Regions from separate parts of the Alteromonas sp. ABH4_452 genome, predicted to be linked through region 3. Evidence: predicted binding sites of a transcription regulator. Region 3 holds the regulator's gene; each other region holds the start of a gene.
The links. Region 3 encodes sigma-54, which starts transcription at its own class of promoters, with help from an activator protein. Its sites were predicted from a motif close to GTTGGCACGNNNNTNGNNT; they were not measured.
Positions count from the first base shown of each region.

Region 1 (6,468 bases), 2.1 Mb from region 3:
CGGTGCTAAATATCCTGCCGAGCATAATGTTGGGCATTTGTATAAAGCAGAGAGTACTCTACAGCAGTTTTACAGAGAGCTAGACCCTACCAATACCTTTAACCCAGGCATTGGTAAGATGGAGAAGCACAAACGCAACTGTTCGTGCTGTCTTTGAATCTATGCGTAGAGAGCCTTACAGGCTCTCTAATAATGCTCTAGCCTGCGGACGTCTAAAGAAAGGTCGCTCTACATTTACTGCATACTCTAGCTCTTTTTTCGCTTCCTCAATTCTATTGAGTTTTGCAAGCGTGTAGCCAAGGTGATAGCGGATGTTAGGGTCGTTAGCGTCTCTTGCGAAAGCGTCTCTAAGCATTTTAAGACTACCCTCATAATCTCCCTGTAGCGCTTTAATGTGTCCAAAGGTGTCTAGTATTTTAGAAGAATTAGGCTGCAGCTCATAAGCCTGTCGCGCATAGTTTTTAGCGGTGATCAGTGATTTTTCAATATGCATAATAGCTAAGCGGTTGAAGGCTTCGGCTGGATTAAGTAGGTTGGGCTCTTCAATAAGCTCTTTATAGAGCGCTGTTGATTCGTCGAATTCTTGAATAAAGAAAAGGTACTGAGCCAGCAGATTTTTCGCCAGCAGGTTGCTATCATTTTCACTCACTAGTTTTCGCGCGGTTTTCAAAAAAACATCAACAAACTGTTCGTTTAATGCGTAGTTATAGAGCGCAATAAACGCCTGTGCAAAGGAAGCGTCGACTTCTAGCGCTTGTTGGAAAGCGTTAATCGCGCTTTCGTTATTACCTTTATTCGCAGCTAATCTTCCCTTCAGAAAGTGATAGACCGGATTCTCTCGCTGATTTGCTGGAATGGTCGCTAATAGCGACTGTGCTTTATCGTTTTTCTGTAAATCTAACAATAAGCTGGTATAGCGCAAAGTTACAAAAGTACTCGAGTTGGCTATTTCGTAAGCGCGAGCCATGGCACCTAGGGCGCTTTCGCTGTTTCCTAAATTGCGAGCTTGGTCAGCATAAGCGATAAGCTTTCCAGCATCGTCGTTAATAAAGTTTCTTACAATGCTTAGCGTTTTTTCCGCATCAGCTCGCTGATTATTTGATAGCTGAAGCGCAGCTTTACGAAGAAGGTAGTCAGCATTGTCGAAATCATCTTTTATAAGCAAATCTAAATGATACAGAGCGTTCTTAATGTCGCCTTTTTGCTGGTATAAAGATGAAATACGCTCTCTAGCACCGATACTCGAAGGATTGAGCGTTAATATATCAAGGTAAATTTGCTTCGCGTCTTCTACGTTGCCCGCTTTGGTTAAATTAAACGCCTTAAGCATTAATGTTTCGTTATGCTGAGGGGACAAAGCAAGTAGCTCTTCTACAAGTTGGTTAGATTTGTCAACATTCCCTAAACGACTCTCTGTAGCTGCTAAATTGAATTTTGCTGGAAAGAGGGTAGGGTTTTGCGCTAGCGCTTTCTCGATGTTGTCTTTAGCTTCCTCCAATTGACCTTGTCTAATCAAAATGCCGGCTTTTAGGTTGTACACTTCAGCTTCGTCAGGATAAAGTTCACTTAGTAAATTTGCACCCTTCAGCGCATTATCGAATTGCTGCGCTTGTAAATTCATTAATGAATAGGTGAATAGAAAACCTGCGTTGTCTTTGTAGGTCGGCAAATTCTTTTCAAGAATTGATAGCGCTTCGTCCTGCTTACCTCTGGCAGCCATCAATTTGATTTTAAACAGCTGGAGTTTGTTCTCATTCGGGTACTTATATTCAAGGTTTTGCAATAAGCGTTCAGCTTTAAACGCTTTGTTTTGGCGAATAAATAAATCACCTAGAAGAAGTGCCGAGTCAGGGTCTTCCATCAACGCATCTTGATGGCGTTCAAGCAGGGCGAGCGCTTGCTTATCTTGCTGTGTCGCCATATAGACCTGGCTTAGCATCAATACTGCCTGTAGGTCATCAGGCTCCTGTTGCAAATAGCCATTAAAGTCTTTTGCGGCCGTTTCCATGTTGTTATTAAAGAAGTTTGTTAAACCGCTTATGTAGAGCAACATGGGTTGAGAAGTTATGAGCTCAGGATCAAGCTGTGCCATAAAATCATTAAGCTCTTTTAGCTTTTCGTTATCAATAGCTTGTTGGTTGTCTCTGCTTTGCAACCAGCTGTTGAGTAAGATGGCCAAAGGATCATTAGGCGTGTCTTCAATGATCTCATCTACGAATAGCTTTGCAGTATCGTAGTCTTTCGCTTCTAAATACAAGTCCACTAGATTACGCAAGGCAATAGGGTCGTCGCGGTTAAACGTCAGGGCTTTTTGTAAATGTGCGGTTGCGGCGTCTTTATCGCCTTGTCGGTATGCGAGCTGGCCTTTCAAACGCCATGTTATTGCGTTTTCAGGCTCTAATGACATAGCTTTATTGATAAGAGAACTTGCTTTAGATAAGTCTTCATTTTGAAGGGCGATGGAAGCTAACCCATTTATAGCAGGTACGAAGTTGGGCGTGCGGGAAACGATGGTGTTGTAGTCACGTAAGGCGCATTGCTCTTCTTCTAACCTAATACACGCGGTTGCACGAATCATTAACCATTCACGCTCTGCATCACCCGATAGCTTGTTTAAATCAGAAAACTCTACAATCTCCTGGTATCTGTTTAAGAAAAGCCAAGTGTTGCCCAGCGGCTCTGCCAGAAGGTTAATATCGGCACCCATTTCCAGCGCTTCTACAAACTCCATTTCGGCTGCAGTTAAATAGCCGTTAATAAGCAGTATCTCGCCCATTAGTATTTTAGCAGCTAGGTTTTCTGGGTCTTTTTGTAAACTGTTTTTAAGGTGAATATAGGCTTCATCGTATTCGTTTTCGTTAAAGGCAGTTAAGGCCTTTTCATAGTCTTCTGAGGTAGTTGCGAAACTGTTGAATACGATTAAAGAAGAGGCAACTGCAGAGACAATAGCGCGTTGTACAAAACGCTTTTTATTATTAAAAAAATCCATATAAACCTTCGAAATTTAGCCTAGCTACAGGCTTAAAAATAGCATAAAAAAAGGTGGCCTAAGCCACCTTTTAAAGATACGTGTTTTCTAAGCGTTTTTAAACAATTAAACGCGACGCTTACGTCTATAAAGAACAAGACCTAAACCTAAACTCATAAGTGCAAGGGCGCCTGGTTCGCTAACCTGCGTAGGTGGGGGCGGTGTAGTATCATTACTTGCTAGTTCAATACCTAAAGAACTAAGCTTAAACCCGAAGTTGTTTGAAGAAGTACTGTCGTCGAAAAAAGTATTATATGCACCGACAAGCCAATACTGAGCAGAGGTCAAGTTGGTGAACTCTGATACAAAAGAATCACCAACTTTAGTATTGCTTACGCCATAGTGACCTACCGCGGAAGAAATAGTTGTCTCAGCTACGTCGGCCCAAGTAAAGTCTTGATCACTGGAAAATAACGAAACATCATCTAAACCTACAACAGTGACTTCTTTTTCGCTATCTGGATTGCTGCCGAAATTACTCACCCAAGAAAACGATGCGTCTGTAAGCGTCACATCGGTGCTGAACGAAAGTAATACCATATCGAAGTCCGCAATGCCTTTTTCTGCATTATAGTTATCAATAGAGTGCTTATCGCCCTTGTACCTATTGCGTTCATTTAGGTATATATCATTGTTTATTAAACCAAAGCCTTCACCGTAATCTTTCAAACTCCCCTGATTAACAACTAGATCATCATTTTCGGCTTGATAGTACTTACCATTATAATAACCGCCACTCCAAGTGTCGTAATTACCATTATAGTACCCAGTATCTGCCCAAGAAGTAACTCCGACATAAACGGTAGTGTCATCGATCGTTATTGAGGTCCCGCTAGAGCTATCTGGAGAAAGGGTATAACTAATACCGTCTGTGGCTAATGAATATTCGTTGAGGCTACTGTCGGTTGCATGTGCAGAAAAGGCAGACACTACTGACATAACTATTATTAATTTTCTTAACTTCATACATACGACTCTGATACTAGGAAATAATTATATTATTTTCTTTCATGCATAATTCGAGCCAAATTTTATGTTGTTGTTTTAACGATAATATTTTTTAACAAGGTAGGGTGCAGTAAAAAAAACTGACAGGTTGTACCACCTGTCAGTGATCTAAAGTCTAATTTCCTTAAATGGCCTTTTTGCGGCGCCACATGACGAATAAAGAGCAAGCCATTAGTAGGCCGATAGTACCTGGCTCCGACACTTCCGTAGTATCAGGGGTACCTGTCGTTTCGGTAATTGAGAAACCAACATTAGCAAGTTTGAAAGCGTCGTTACCAATGTACCCACCAATATTACCAAATGCGGTGTTGTATGCCCCTACGAGCCAATATTGCGCTGACTCAGTGAACGCAAAATCGGCGCGGTGCTCTACATAGTCACAGTTCTCAATATCGAAAGATGCAGAAGTAAGCGCATCTGCAACAATATCACTCCATGTATTTACACCAGAGGTCAAAGTAGAGGTGTCATTTAAGGCAGCTACTGAAACTTGACTATCATTACTGCTATATAACCATGAAAAGCTCGCGCCGGTTAGTGTTACTGCAGAGTCAAATGAAAGCAGTACAAAGTCATAATCACGCTCAACATTGGTCACTCCACTTTTATAAGCAGCCTTACTACCTTCATAATAGTAGTTTAGGTTGTCGATAGCATGGTCAGAACTACCTTTGTAGTAAGCTTCGTCATTATTGGTAACTCCATAAGCCCAAGTATTTGAGATTTTTTGTAAGCTAGCGGCAACCACTGTTTCGCCGGTCGCATTATTAGTATCTGAAAATGCAGACAAAGAAATGTTTACGCCATCAATCTCCACAGGAGAGTTATCAGGGTTAACACTATTGTAAACACCATCGTCGACTAGATCATAGGTATACTCACCAAGCGGAGAGTTACACTGCTTACTCTGGGTGTTGCTGCTACCCGATGAGCCGCAGTAGGAGTAATCATGCTTTTTATAAGAGGTGGCAAATGCTGAATTAGCGCTCAGCGTCGATACCAGCGCCATTGAAAGTAATAGCAAGGTCTTGGAAGAAAAGGTTTTGTCTAGTAATCGCATAATCACTTTCCTATATAAAAAGCGCATAGCGCTTCAAGTACAAACCTTTCAAGCGTTGTACTATTTATGTACACACACTTTTTCGGAAAGTACTTAGTTTCAACATGGAGTTGTATGATATATAAACGGTGACCTGTTTAAGGTATGTGACCGTATACCTAGTTATTACTGATTGGCGAGGTAAGTAAGGAAGCAGGTTCTAAATTATTAGCCTTTGTGCGTTGTCCTTATTTGATAAAGTGGACTCATCTAAATGTATTGCAAAGCTTTTTGAATATGCCATCGCCGAAATTTATGTATGGAAGCTGGCTGTATCTTTACTTTGCTATGCCTTCTTGCATATCTATGAAATAATTAACTCAATTACATGTAGAAGTACGAGGACATATGTCTGAACAAAAACGTAAAGGGATATACTTACTTCCCAATTTATTAACAACAGCAGGTTTGTTTTCTGGTTTCTTTGCTGTTGTGTCGTCAATGAACGGTCGTTTTGAAGCAGCCGCTGTCGCAATTTTTGTGGCAATGATATTTGATGGGCTGGATGGACGAGTAGCTAGAATGACAAATACGCAAAGTGATTTCGGCGCAGAGTATGACTCTATGGCCGATATGGTCTCTTTTGGTATGGCACCTGCACTTGTTGCTTATAATTGGGGCTTAACCGAATTAGGTAAGTTGGGCTGGTTAGCGGCATTTGTCTATGTAGCTGGTGCAGCATTGCGTCTAGCTCGCTTCAATACTCAGGTTGGAATCGCTGATAAGCGCTTCTTCCAAGGTCTTGCTAGTCCAGCAGCAGCGGCAGTTGTATCCGGTCTTGTATGGGTGGGTGTCGAGTATAATGCAGTAGGGACTGACTACGGGTTGATTGTGGCCGCAGTAACTGGTTTAGCTGGCTTACTTATGGTGAGTAACTTTAAGTATAATTCTTTCAAAGAAGTTAACTGGCATGGCAAGGTTCCATTTGTTGGCCTTCTATTAGTGCTTTTAATATTCGTTGTTGTTGCAACTGAGCCAGCGCTTGTACTGTTTTTAGTATTTGCTTTGTATGCACTGGCAGGGCCTATCAATACTTTCCGCACGGTAGAGAAAGTGACTTTGGATGACGTGGTAGGCGATCACGAAGAAGACGCGGACTTCAATGCTGATAAAAAGAATCAAAGCGAAAGTGAAGACGTTACTAAATAGTAAGTAGGCAATTCTTTACGCTATGAAAAGAGGGAAAATTTCTTTTAGTGTTATTAAACAGAGCGTTTTCCGATAAATCTGCCTGCAAAATGAACGAATAGAGTGAAAAGCGACCGAATGGTCGCTTTTTTTGTATTTATTTAAAATAAGTGTTGACGTGAGCGCTCATTTCCCTAAAATGCGC
Region 1 is NZ_CM149973.1:2,002,892-2,009,359, forward strand. It holds gene dld (D-lactate dehydrogenase) at 1-157, shown strand, start outside; gene prsT (XrtA/PEP-CTERM system TPR-repeat protein PrsT) at 176-2,989, opposite strand; gene xdp1 (exosortase-dependent surface protein XDP1) at 3,095-3,994, opposite strand; gene xdp1 (exosortase-dependent surface protein XDP1) at 4,161-5,096, opposite strand; gene pssA (CDP-diacylglycerol--serine O-phosphatidyltransferase) at 5,484-6,284, shown strand.
Region 1: xdp1 (exosortase-dependent surface protein XDP1) is a predicted target of sigma-54. The motif match lies at 4,039-4,057, and genes of this name have one in related genera.

Region 2 (6,468 bases), 1.8 Mb from region 3:
GCGGTATGCAAGGTACGCATTTAGCAAATTTGATGAGCTTGCGAAGAGACTCAGTAAACACATTAATCATCTCATCAGCTACTACCCTACTACTCGTTATTGCAGTTTTCCTATTATTGAAAATTAACTCGCGAGAGCACGAGAAGTATCAAGCCGATCTTGAATCTGTCAATGAGGACTTAGAAAATCGCATAGATGAACGGACACAAGAGCTTAGTATTTACTCTGATGAATTAGCACGAAGTAATCGAGAGTTGGAAGATTTTGCATTTGTCGCTTCACACGATTTACAAGAACCCCTTCGCAAAATTCGGGCATTCGGAAACCGACTAGAGTCAGGATACAAGGATGTTATTGATGAGAGAGGCAAGGATTATTTAGCGCGAATGCTAAACGCAGCAGAGCGCATGTCGATGCTCATATCTGATCTTCTTGCCTTTTCTCGTGTATCAACCCGGGGAAAAGACTTTGATGATGTAGACTTAAATAAAGTTATACAGAGCGTTCTAGGCGATTTAGAGATCGCCATTGATGAAAAATCAGCACAGATAGATGTAAGCGAAAATATGCCTTCCATTCGAGGGGATAAGACACAGCTTGAACAATTATTTCTAAATTTAATCTCTAACGCGCTTAAATTTCAAACTGAAGGTGTAACGCCGGTTGTCAAAGTCAATTTACAAGAAGCCAGCGAAGAAGATACTCAGGATATACTTATGTCCGAAGAGTATAACTGGATAAAAATTGCAATTACCGACAACGGCATTGGTTTTGACCAGTCATTCGCAGAGAAAATATTCGCTCCGTTCCAACGCCTTCATGGTAGAAGTGAATATAAAGGTACGGGTATAGGGCTTGCGGTATGCCGACGCATAGTAGAAAGGCATAATGGTCAAATTACTGCTATGAGCGCACCAGGACACGGGGCTACTTTTACAATAATAGTGCCGGTAGATAGCGAGCCGTTTGGTTCTAACAACAATAATGGAGAGACACAAAATGACGCGTAAACAAACCCAGCCAATAAATATCTTGATGGCCGATGATGATGAGGATGATCGCCTATTAACTGTTGACGCGCTTCAAGAAAGTCGTGTCCTCAACAATCTGTTTTGTGTTGAAGACGGTGTGGAATTGTTAGAGTTTCTTCGTCACGAGGGAAAATATTCTGATCCAGCATCGGCGCCTCGCCCTAGCCTTATATTGCTTGACTTAAACATGCCAAGAAAAGATGGTCGCGAAGCACTTCAAGAACTTAAAAACGACCCTAAACTACGCAGTATTCCGGTTGTTATCTTAACGACGTCGAAAGAAGAAGAAGATATGCTCCGCGGTTACGACCTCGGTTGCGCTTCTTACATTACTAAACCCGTTAATTTTGAAGGATTAGTTGAATTAATGCGTGCTTTAGGTCGTTATTGGATCGAGTTTGTAGAGTTACCACACGAGTAAAAGAGGTACTAGATGTCAGAGGTTATTAAAATTCTATTGGTAGAAGACGATGAAGATGATTACTTCTTAACTTCTGACTATCTAGAACAGTGTGAGTCACCTAAGTTTGAGTTAACGTGGGTGACAAACAGTCTTGACGCCATAGAAGCGCTTAAGACGGAAGACTTTGATTTATGCTTGCTTGACTATTTGTTGGGCGCTGAGAATGCCATAGACGTTCTGGGTGTTCTTAAATCGAACCAATTTAGTCTGCCAGTGGTTATTTTAACAGGTCAGTCAGACGCTACTGTAGATGAAATGGTGATGCGCGCGGGAGCCGCAGATTATCTTCAAAAGTCCGAGATAGAATCGCCACGTTTTATGCGTACTATCCGTTATGCCATGGTTCGTCGCGATATAGAAAACGAGCGAATTGAGCGCAATAAGGTTGAACAAAAAAACAAAGCAAAAGACAAGTTCCTAGCCCACCTTGGCCATGAATTGCGCACGCCTCTCACCTCTATTTTGGGCTATACAGAACTTCTCATTGATGACGCAAGGAATAGCCCGTTTCAGCAAGAGCTATCGATAATTCATTCAAACGGCAAACACTTATTGAGCTTGCTCAATGATTTACTTGATATGTCGCGCATAATGGCTGAGAAGCTAGAATTAAACATTAAAGATGTAAACTTATCTGCTTTTCTTACCGATATTCACTCCTTAATGCGCTTGAACGCCAAAGATAAAGGGCTAAGTTTGAATGTGGTGTCTAACACCAAAATCCCTGAATTTATTAAGACAGATCCCACCCGACTTCGCCAAGTGCTGCTTAACCTCATTTCTAATGCGGTTAAGTTCACCGATAAGGGCAGTATTACACTTACTATAACCCTTGATGAAAACCCAACAGATAGTGAAAAACCTCAGCTACTTAGATTTTCCGTAGACGATACTGGCATAGGTATGCCACCAGACAAGTTGATCAACATCTTCCAACCTTTCGAGCAAATTGAAGATGTAATGCGCGCTAATCACGGTGGTGCTGGTTTAGGTTTAGCTATTTGTAAAGAGCTTGTCACCAAGCTTGGCGGCGATATAGACGTGTCATCTCGACTTGGAGAAGGTAGTACGTTCACATTCGATATTGACCCTGGCGATATTTCCAAGCAACCTCTCGTTGACCTAGAACTCGGTCAGATACAAACCGTCGAATCTAGCAGTATCGATTTAAATGTTACCGGCAGAGTGCTGATTGTCGATGACTTAAGAGAAATTCGGCGCCTTACCGGCCACCTTGTAAGTCAGTCTCAGGCAGATATTAGTTACGCGGAAAACGGTGTTAAGGCACTGGAAGCTGTATTACAGGCCGATGAACACAATCAACCATTTGACCTCGTTCTCATGGATATTCACATGCCTGTGATGAATGGCATTGAAGCGTTACACGCTATTCGTCGCCATGGTAAAGATATTCCCGTTATTGCGGTCACCGCAGCCAGTCGTAAAGGATTAAGAGAGTCGCTAATACGCGAAGGTTTTAATGACGTTATAGGTAAACCAATAGACCGCTTTGCACTCGCTCAACTTCTCTCACAATACCTTCCTCCTGGCGATCACGTTACTTTTACTAATGTGGAAGCACAGGTTGCTGACATGCCGATACAGAAACCTTACGCACCAGAGGAAAACATGCCATCAAGCGATGGATTTGAATCCAATACGAATATAGACATTGCAGCTCAAGATACCCCTCAGAAAAAAGGTGACGGAAGCCCTTCTAGTAAACGTATTTTAGTAATTGAAGATGATGAAGATGCTGCAGAGCTATTGCAGTTGTTTTTAGTTCATTTAGGTCATGAAGTCACCACCGAGTACTGTGGTGTTGATGCGCTTAGCACCGCACAAGACAATGACTTTGATCACGTGTTAATGGATTTGACGTTACCCGATTACAATGGTTATGACTTGGCTGGCGAACTTAAAGAAAAATTGCCTAATGCATTGCTTACCATAGTTAGTGGACACGAAGCCGAAGAAGAAGCAATGGAATCGATAGGAATAGATAGCGCGCTTCTTAAGCCGGTTTCAAAAGATGACCTCGCATCTGTCGTAGGTGGAAGCTAAGCTTTCGTTTTAGCGACTAAGAAAATATTACAGGGGTTTGCAAGGATAACGCATTTCTCTTGCAAACCTTTCACCCTCCCAAATAACTCAACCCCCTATCTAATTGTAAATAAAGGATTTATTCGATTGGTACAGCCGTTGCAACAGTTATTGTGAACCCAAAATATTAAGGAGAGTATTATGGCTACACAAGCTTCAGCAAAACCACAAACCGTTAAAACTAATAGCACTAACGGTGTGGCTGAACCGAGTCACCCAGTAACGGATCAACTAAAAGATACCCTTCATGCGTCAGTAGACAAGCTTGCTGATAGTGCGGGCGTGGCGGAAGAAAATATTCGTCGCACAGCATCATCATCTGCTGAAAACATGTCTGAAAGAAAGCGTTTAGCAGAACAGAAATGGCAGGCATCAAAAGTACGCAAATTTGCAATTGAAAATCCTGTTCAAACTGCAGGTATCGCTTTTGCGGCAGGCATGCTAGTAACGTCACTTCTCCGTAAGAAGTAGATTCATGAAAGCGCTAGATTTTCACAAAGCACGGTTTCGCACGTGCAATGAAAATCCATTTCGCCTGACGCCGCCTTCGGCGCAGGCGAAGTTCCATGAAAACGCTACAGGAGAAAGTACACCCAAAGAAACGCCACCTGACGAGCAGTCAACCCAGCAACAATACCCCGACCCGTCTTTCTCCGATGTATTCAACGCATTTAAAGAAGCATTCTCTCAGAGAAAAGACCAAGGCTTTGCATTTCTTGAGCTTACTAATAGTGAACTCATGCTTGTCAAAAAGAGTTTTTTCGTCACTGTTTTTGCATGCCTCGCAGCATTTGCGGTTGGTACAGTTTGTTGGCTTATTCTAAATATTGCTATAGGCGCTATACTTCACAATGTTGGCGTGCACTACGTTGTGGTACCACTTGTGTTATTAGCACTTAATAGTCTTGCGGCGTTCGGTTTCTTTAAGCTTGCTCAGAATGCGTTCAACTATCTAAGTTTAAGCAGATTAATTCAAACATGGCGTAGGGTCTTTGGGTAAGGCACAGATTTAAAGGCGCATTAACCCTTTTGATTAAGTTCATTTGATCAAATCCATGGACAGTGCCCTGTCAACAATAATGAGGTGAGTACTATGAACATCTTTTTGAAAGCGAATATAAAAGATATTGCGCAAAAGGAACATGCCTATTTTTCTCAAAAACATCACGCAGATGTTGCACTTACACAAGCAAAAAGGCAATGTTCGTTAATGATGGGTAAGCCAGAGACCCTACTTGGCATAGCTTCTGTTGGCGCATATAAAGGTGCAGTAGATGCTAAGCCTAAAGCAAAGCGTAACCGAGCGTTAATGGCTTTAGGTAGAACCGCGCTGTTCTCTTTGTTTCAGTAATCACAGTATTAAGGAATTTGTGAGATGAACATCAAAAGTAAAATTAAAAGTGGCCGCGTACTTCTTGCCACCGCAGGTGCGGCACTAAGCTTTGCGATAGCAGGGTGTTCATCGACACCAGTAGCTGCCCCTACCCCATACAAATCAGCGAACTCTAAAGCCTCATATGGTTATTCGAGCGAAAAAGTATCTGCAAATCAGTATCAGGTTCTTTTTAAAGCGACTGATAAAACTCCGGCCGACAAAGTACAGCAGTACGCTCTATATCGCGCCGCTGAAGTCGCACAAGAGCAAGGCTTTACTTATCTAGAGGTGATTAATACAAATATTGATAAAAAGCCTGTTATTGCGCGGGAAGTAACGGCTGGCAAAAATGAGCCAGCAATATTTCAAACAGATAGGCAATGCACTATGTCAGGCTGTGAGGAAGTTGCTCAACCGATGGCCGCCCCGAGCTCAAACGATGTTGTAAATACTCAGATTAACGACATCTACTTTACTATTGATGTAAAAATGGCGCATGATAAAACTCGTTTAGGTAAAAACGCCTTTACTGTCTTAGAAGTGCTGTCACAGCCTCTAGAGCCAAAGAATACAAATTAGCTGAACGTCATTCTGTACATCTATACACTGCATCATCAGTGTTCTGACAAAATGCTTTTCGGTACGCAATCAGTGTTACTGAAAAGCATAGCTTAATTGCACGAGCAAGTCTGTGGAACGCCCTAAAGCCCACTACCTTAAATTCATAGCTACCACCCATTCCCTGAAATGCATCCTATAAAGCAGACTAAGGGCCTGCAAAATCGAGTAAATCCAGTCCTTCGTATATAAGTAAACGAATAAGCTTGCGTATAAATTACGTAATATCGATGAAGTAAAGCGACATTAAAACACACTAATCAACATGATAGATGAGACATTCATTCGTTCAGAACCGATACATGTCTTAACATCTTTATTCTTAATGACCCATTAATCTTCTATTAATGTTGTACAAAAGTCTCCGTCACCCAATCTAGCTATCATTAAACCTATGAACTGCAGAGCAGATTTGTAGACCGCTTTTTACAACGTTATACAGCTTCTGCTCCCAGCAATTTAATTAGGTAATAACACGTATTTATTTTGCAAATGACTGAGGAGTCACGCGATGAAAAAGCTAAACTCGTTAATGACAAAAACAACGCTTCTTGCAGCTTCGATTATGCTAGTAACAGGCTGCAGTGCAGTGGCCAAACCGCAAATGAATGAGACCGCCACTTCGAACGTTGGTGTTTTGAAGGCTAAGGCGCTAGACAATGCATTACTGTATTCGGATGAATGTATTACAGAGCGTGAAGTTGTAGCAGCACAAAAGATGTGGGGTGAAGGCATTGTACGTATTGGCGCAGTGTTTAGTAACGACGGTGACTACTCTGGCGAGGCGGCTGATTTTATCCAGGACATGTACGGATATGATTTAAGTAGTGTACTGTTTAAACCAACCCTTGCAGCAAATGATCAGTTCCGTTCAAGCT
Region 2 is NZ_CM149973.1:2,303,773-2,310,240, reverse strand. It holds gene ACYX4N_RS09825 (sensor histidine kinase) at 1-1,010, shown strand, start outside; gene ACYX4N_RS09820 (response regulator) at 1,000-1,452, shown strand; gene ACYX4N_RS09815 (response regulator) at 1,465-3,558, shown strand; gene ACYX4N_RS09810 (DUF883 domain-containing protein) at 3,739-4,068, shown strand; gene ACYX4N_RS09805 (hypothetical protein) at 4,073-4,597, shown strand; gene ACYX4N_RS09800 (hypothetical protein) at 4,691-4,948, shown strand; gene ACYX4N_RS09795 (CC0125/CC1285 family lipoprotein) at 4,973-5,551, shown strand; gene ACYX4N_RS09790 (phosphoribosyl-AMP cyclohydrolase) at 6,102-6,468, shown strand, end outside.
Region 2: ACYX4N_RS09810 (DUF883 domain-containing protein) is a predicted target of sigma-54. The motif match lies at 3,594-3,612, and genes of this name have one in related genera.

Region 3 (6,468 bases):
TGAAGCAAATTATTATGAAGCGGGTGTTGATGACTACCTTACTGGTGCGTTTGACGAACGCATGTTTTCGGCACGTATTCGCTCTCATATGCGTAGAAGTATGCCTAACCATGAAAACACGAGAGCTTCCGGTGGTAGTGACGAGCGTATCGAGATAGGCCCGCTTAGCGTCGACTTGCGTTATCACAGCGTGACGATTAATGGGCAATTGCTGACATTAACGGCACGCGAATTTACCTTGTTGAATTATTTCTGTCGTCATCCCAATCAGGTTTTTTCTCGCAACCAACTACTTAGCGAGGTGTGGGGCTATAATCACGAAGGGTACGAACATACGGTAAACACCCATATTAATCGTCTACGCAGTAAACTCGATAAGGTTAACAGTATTGAAAATGGCGGACAGCTAGTACAAACCGTATGGGGTGTCGGATACAAACTGAATATTAATGGGTATACAGCCAATTCGTTAATTGCCTGAGCGCATAATATCAAAAATCGCTAGATCCTAATTAAGGATGATTATTTTTTAGGCTTAAATTAAAAACAGCGTTGCCGTACCTAAAAAGGCAAAGATACCAACTACATCTGTTATCGTAGTTAGAATAACGCTTCCAGCAAGCGCTGGGTCTATTTTAAGGCGCTTCATGATCATGGGTAAAGTTGCGCCGGCAAGCGCTGCCGCAATCATGTTTACCATCATCGCAAAGGCGATAATAACGCCCAGCATGTAATCTTGCTTCCAAAGTGCGATAACAGAGGCAATAAGCACTGCCCAAATTGCCCCATTTAAAAAGCCAATCGAGATTTCTTTACTGATAAGCCAACGCGAGTTACTGGCATTTACATGACCGAGCGCCATACCCCGAATAACAAGGGTTAGTGTCTGGTTACCAGCCACGCCGCCCATGCTCGGTACGATAGTATTTAATATGGCTAATACGGCAAGCTGGCTTAGCGTGGCTTCAAATAAGTCACTTACCATTGCTGCCATTAGCGCAGTCACTAAATTTACTGCCAGCCAGACGGAGCGGCGTTTAGTACTTTGCATAACCGGTGCAAAGGTATCTTCATCATCATCAAGACCCGCCATACTCATCATTGAGTGTTCGGCGTCTTCACGAATGATATCAACCACGTCATCAATGGTAATTCGCCCAACTAAGCGATGATTTTCATCAACTACCGGCGCTGAAAGCCAATTATAACGCTCAAACAGGCTTGCCACTTCATCGTCGGGCATGTTTACCGGAATCGCCTCTGATTCTTCGTCCATGACATCAGACACTTTGTCGTCGGTATCTGCGGTGAGAAGACGGGCCACAGGGATGATACCGACCAGATTATCGGTTCTATTGACCACATAGAAGGTGTCCGTATTTTCTGGTAACTCACCTTTTAAGCGAATGTAGCGAAGAACCACATCAATGGTTACATCTGGACGCAAGGTAATGGTATCGGTGTTCATGATGAAACCAGCGGTTTCCTCACCGTAAGACAACGCCTGCTCTGCACGTACGCGGTCTTGTGCATCCATTGAATCAAGAATGTCTGCCAACACAGGTTCAGGAAGGCTACTCAGCGTTTCTGCCAAGTCATCGGTATCCATTTCTTCAAGTGCATCAACCACATTGGCGGGGAGCATCTTTGTGATAATACCGTTTCGAACATCATCAGAGAGTTCTTCTAAAATATCACCGTGAAAGTCGCTATCAATTAGCTCCCACAACTCATCACGGGTCCTGCTAGGGCTAGATTCGAGAATATGCGCAACGTCTGAAGGGGGAAGTTCAAGCAGAAGCTTACGTACAGATACAAATTGACCGTTTATCAACGCTGCGTTAAGTGCGCGTAATTGGGTTTGTACGTATTTAGAAACAAGCGCTTCTGCCATAAGGCGTTATTCCTACTAAGCTGATATGGAAAATAAAGGCTGTGTAGCCTAAGTGTGCGTAGAATATCGCAATTATATTAAGTCTGTCATGATAATTGCGTGGCTTTTACGCAAGAATTTGGAATTACTAAGCTAGCTGTTGATTAATTCGTCAAGAGATATTCGGGTTGAGACTATTCGTCTTCGTTAAATCTGCCCTCAATCAGCTCTTCAATGGCAGCAAGTGCATCGACCGCATCATCACCATCGACAATAACATCTACCTGTTCACCTTGGTGACTTTCCAGCATCATCAAGCCTAAGACGCTGCTTGCATCGGCTTCTTTATCGCCTTTTTTCAAAATGATTTTGGCATGAAACTGATTAGCAAGCTTAACCAATTGCGTGGCTGCTCTGGCGTGTAAGCCTAGTTTATTGACGATTGTAAGCGTTTTTTGAATAGTCATTACTGGTTCAACTCTCTGTGACGAATTTGAACATCAGGGTGTATTTCGCTGAACGTTTTCGACAAGGTTTGGGCAATATAGACTGAGCGGTGTTGGCCGCCAGTGCAACCGATAGCCACAGTCACATAGCTTCTATTGTTGCGTTCTAAATGGGGAAGCCATGTGGTCATCAAGTTTTGAATCTGCCAAATAAATTTGGTTACTACGGGTTGTGAGCCTAAAAATACTTCCACGGGGGCATCTAACCCAGTTAAGTGTTTAAGGTCTGGCTCCCAATGCGGGTTAGGTAAAAAACGCGCGTCAAAAACGTAGTCAGCATCTTTAGGTATGCCGTGTTTAAAGCCAAACGACTCAAAGACAAGAACAAGGCGTGAACTTTTCTTACCCAATATACGTTCACGGATCAATTCGGCGAGTTGATGTATTGTTAGCTTGTCTGTATCTAGGTATAAATCGGCGCGTTCAGTAATTGGCGCAAGAAGCGCAGACTCCGCCCTAATAGCCTCCGATAGAGACTTATTTAGCTTAGCTAAAGGGTGAAGACGGCGAGTTTCGCTAAAACGCTTAACCAGAACGTCATCGCTTGCGTCAATGTACACTATAGTCATCGACCAAGAAGAAGGCAGGTAGTCTAGAATCTCTACCAAGTCGTCAGGGTTTTTGGGTAGGTTCCTAACGTCAATACTTACCGCAACTTGATCGTATTCATCAACAACAGTATGGGTGAGGGTGGGAAGCAAATTTACTGGGATATTATCAACACAGTAATAACCTAAGTCTTCCAATGCGCGAAGTGCGACAGACTTACCAGACCCCGAACGACCACTGATTATGATCAGCTTCACCTAAACTCTCCCTTATATTCTGGTTTCATCACATACGAGTTGTCGAATAAAGCGCCTACCTATGAGGTGTAGGCACTTTTTGTTTAACTTAATGCAGAAATAATTTCGTCGCTGGTTGTTGCACGACGTATTGTTTTAATCGTTTCTTTGTCGCTTAGCTTACCGGCTACGGTAGCCAGTGTCTGAAGGTGTCCTTCGGTTTGCTCTTCGGGAACGAGAAGAGCAAAGAATATGTCTACGGGCTTTTCGTCTAGGGCATCAAAGTTGATAGCTGGTGTACTTGTTACAACGATTGCTATTACCTTCTCAAGGCCGGCCAAGCGACCGTGAGGCAGTGCTATCCCGTTACCAATACCCGTGCTACCCATACGTTCTCGAGCCATCAAGCTATTTAGAACCGTTGCCTGGTCGATGTTGTCGTTATGCTTGGCAGCGATATCAGCGATGATCTCAAGAATTCGCTTTTTACTATTACACTGAACCGCACACTCGGTGCGGTCCAGACTTACGATGGCTTGTATATCCATGCTCAATTAACTACTAATGTTTTTTCAGTTTTTCCTTATGCTTGATTACCTGCCGGTCGAGTTTATCAACCATGCTGTCAATCGCCGCATACATGTCGGTATTTTCTGAGGATGCGAATACTTCAGCGCCACTTAAATGAACAGTCGCTTCAGCTTTTTGATTTAATTTTTCAACGTTCAGGATGACATGCACATTAGAAATGTGATCAAAGTGACGTTCAAGTTTGCTGAACTTCGTATCGACATAATTACGCAAAGAGTCGGTGATTTCGACATGATGACCAGTAAGGTTGATTTGCATATTTCGTCTTCCTTATATTATTAAGCCCGTTTAAATAAGGCTTTTGCGTTGGTTCGACGGCGGGATCGACAATGATTCCCGGTATTTTGCTATTGTTCGCCGAGCGACTTTTATGCCTTGCTCGGCCAACAATGAAGCAATCTTGCTATCACTTAGCGGCTTGCTAGGATTTTCCGCAGCCACTAACTTCTTGATCAATGCACGAATCGCTGTAGATGAACACTCACCACCTGACTCTGTTGCTACGTGGCTTGAGAAGAAATACTTCAATTCGAAGATGCCACGGGGCGTATGCATATACTTCTGCGTTGTTACACGCGAAATAGTCGATTCGTGCATATCTACCATTTCTGCGACATCATTTAGCACCATTGGTTTCATCATTTCCGGGCCGTGCTCAAAAAAGCCCATTTGCTGCTGCACAATGCAATTTGCAACCTTCATTAAGGTATCGTTGCGAGATTCAAGGCTCTTTATGAACCACTTGGCCTCTTGCATGTGTGAGCGGATGAATTGTGAATCGCTGCTGTTCTTGGCACGACGACTCATCGCTGCGTACTGTTGGTTTACGCTTAATTTAGGCAGACTGTCGGGGTTCAGCTCAACCACCCAACGGCCATTTTTCTTGGTTACTGAGACATCAGGAATAACGTACTCAGGCTCTTTAGTAACTAAAGCACTACCTGGGCGAGGATTCAAGGTTTGAAGTAAACGCATTGCTTCGCGCAGCTGATCTTCTTTCAATCGGCTCTTACGCATTAGCGTGCGGTAGTCTTTACTGCTCAGTAAGTCTGAATATTCCTCAATAAGCTGCTTCGCTTCAGCAAGCCACGGTGTGTCTTCTGAAAACTGGCGCAATTGCACCATAAGACACTCTTGAGGTGTACGAGAACCTGAACCAATGGGGTCGAACATTTGAATGCGCTTAAGCACACACTCTATTTCGTCCATTTCGATAGGCTCTTCTAGATCATCGTCGTTGACCGCTTCTAAGATGTCGTCAAGAGTAACGGTTAAATAACCTGATTCGTCAATTGAGTCGATGATTGCTGTAGCGATAGCGCGGTCAGTATCTGAAAAATGAGTGAGGCGCATTTGCCAAAGAAGATGTTCTTGGATGTCTTCTGTGGTCTCACCTTGGAAGATTTGTTCATCATCATTAGATGGGCCAGGTGCAGGCGCGGAAGAAGCCGAATAATACTCATCCCAGGTACTGTCGATAGGTAGCTCATCGGGAAGATCATTCTTCTCCAGTGCATCTCCTGCTTCTAGCGTATCGCTTGATGCAGAAGCGGTCGCTTCAGCAGCGCTATCGTCACTATCGACATTATTCTTTTCTACTTGTGGCTCGTCGTTACCTTCTTCCACTTCTAAAAGCGGATTAGAATCGAGGGCTTCTTGTATCTCTTGCTGGAGATCAAGCGTAGAAAGCTGCAGCAGTTTAATAGCCTGCTGAAGCTGAGGTGTCATGGTAAGTTGTTGGCTAAATTTTAGCTGTAAAGATGGTTTCATCTACGTCTTATTTAAATGCTCTAAATTAAATATACCAGAGCGAAACTGAAAAATGACAATTCGGTTACACTAACTATAGCCTGAATTGTTCGCCTAGGTATACGTCCCTTACTTTTTGATTACTTAAAACCTGTTCCGCAGTTCCTTGCGCAATAAGCTCGCCATGACTCACAATGTACGCTTTTTCGCAAACATCCAATGTTTCGCGTACGTTATGGTCCGTGATAAGGATACCAATACCCCTATCTCGCAGATGCTGTATTATCTTCTTTATATCATTAACTGATATTGGATCAACACCGGCAAATGGTTCGTCTAACAAAATAAATTGTGGTTTTGCTGCCAGAGCTCGAGCAATCTCTACGCGACGCCGTTCTCCCCCTGACAAGCTCATGCCCGTACTATTACGTATATGGTTGATATTAAATTCATCAAGTAGGGCATCTGCTTCTTCTTCTTGCTGCTGTGAATTTAAATCTTTACGGGTTTGCAAAATGGCCATGATATTTTCATGTACCGTAAGCTTTCTAAATATTGATGCCTCTTGCGGGAGGTAGCCTATACCGCGGCGTGCGCGCTCATGCATTGGCTGGTGAGTAAGCTCATTATCATCAATTTCGATCTTGCCTTTGTCTAAGTTGACTAAGCCTACAATCATGTAAAAAGTGGTGGTCTTACCAGCGCCGTTAGGGCCGAGAAGACCAACAATTTGACCGGTAGACACTGAAAGGCTTACATCGCGAACAACCTGTCGCGATTTATACGATTTAGCAAGGTTTTTAGCGCTCAAAGTTGCCATTGCTATTCATTGTCCTCGTTGTCTTTCTTAGACGATGTTTTACGAATGGTGTCAGGAGTAAATACTGTGGTTACACGACCTTCACCATCTTCACCGGCACCACCCGTTGCAAGCAATTGTTCCGTAATCATATCGAACGTAATC
Region 3 is NZ_CM149973.1:4,069,988-4,076,455, reverse strand. It holds gene ACYX4N_RS17490 (response regulator transcription factor) at 1-481, shown strand, start outside; gene mgtE (magnesium transporter) at 536-1,894, opposite strand; gene ACYX4N_RS17480 (HPr family phosphocarrier protein) at 2,068-2,340, opposite strand; gene rapZ (RNase adapter RapZ) at 2,340-3,185, opposite strand; gene ptsN (PTS IIA-like nitrogen regulatory protein PtsN) at 3,269-3,712, opposite strand; gene hpf (ribosome hibernation promoting factor) at 3,726-4,013, opposite strand; gene ACYX4N_RS17460 (RNA polymerase factor sigma-54) at 4,044-5,525, opposite strand; gene lptB (LPS export ABC transporter ATP-binding protein) at 5,599-6,324, opposite strand; gene lptA (lipopolysaccharide transport periplasmic protein LptA) at 6,327-6,468, opposite strand, start outside.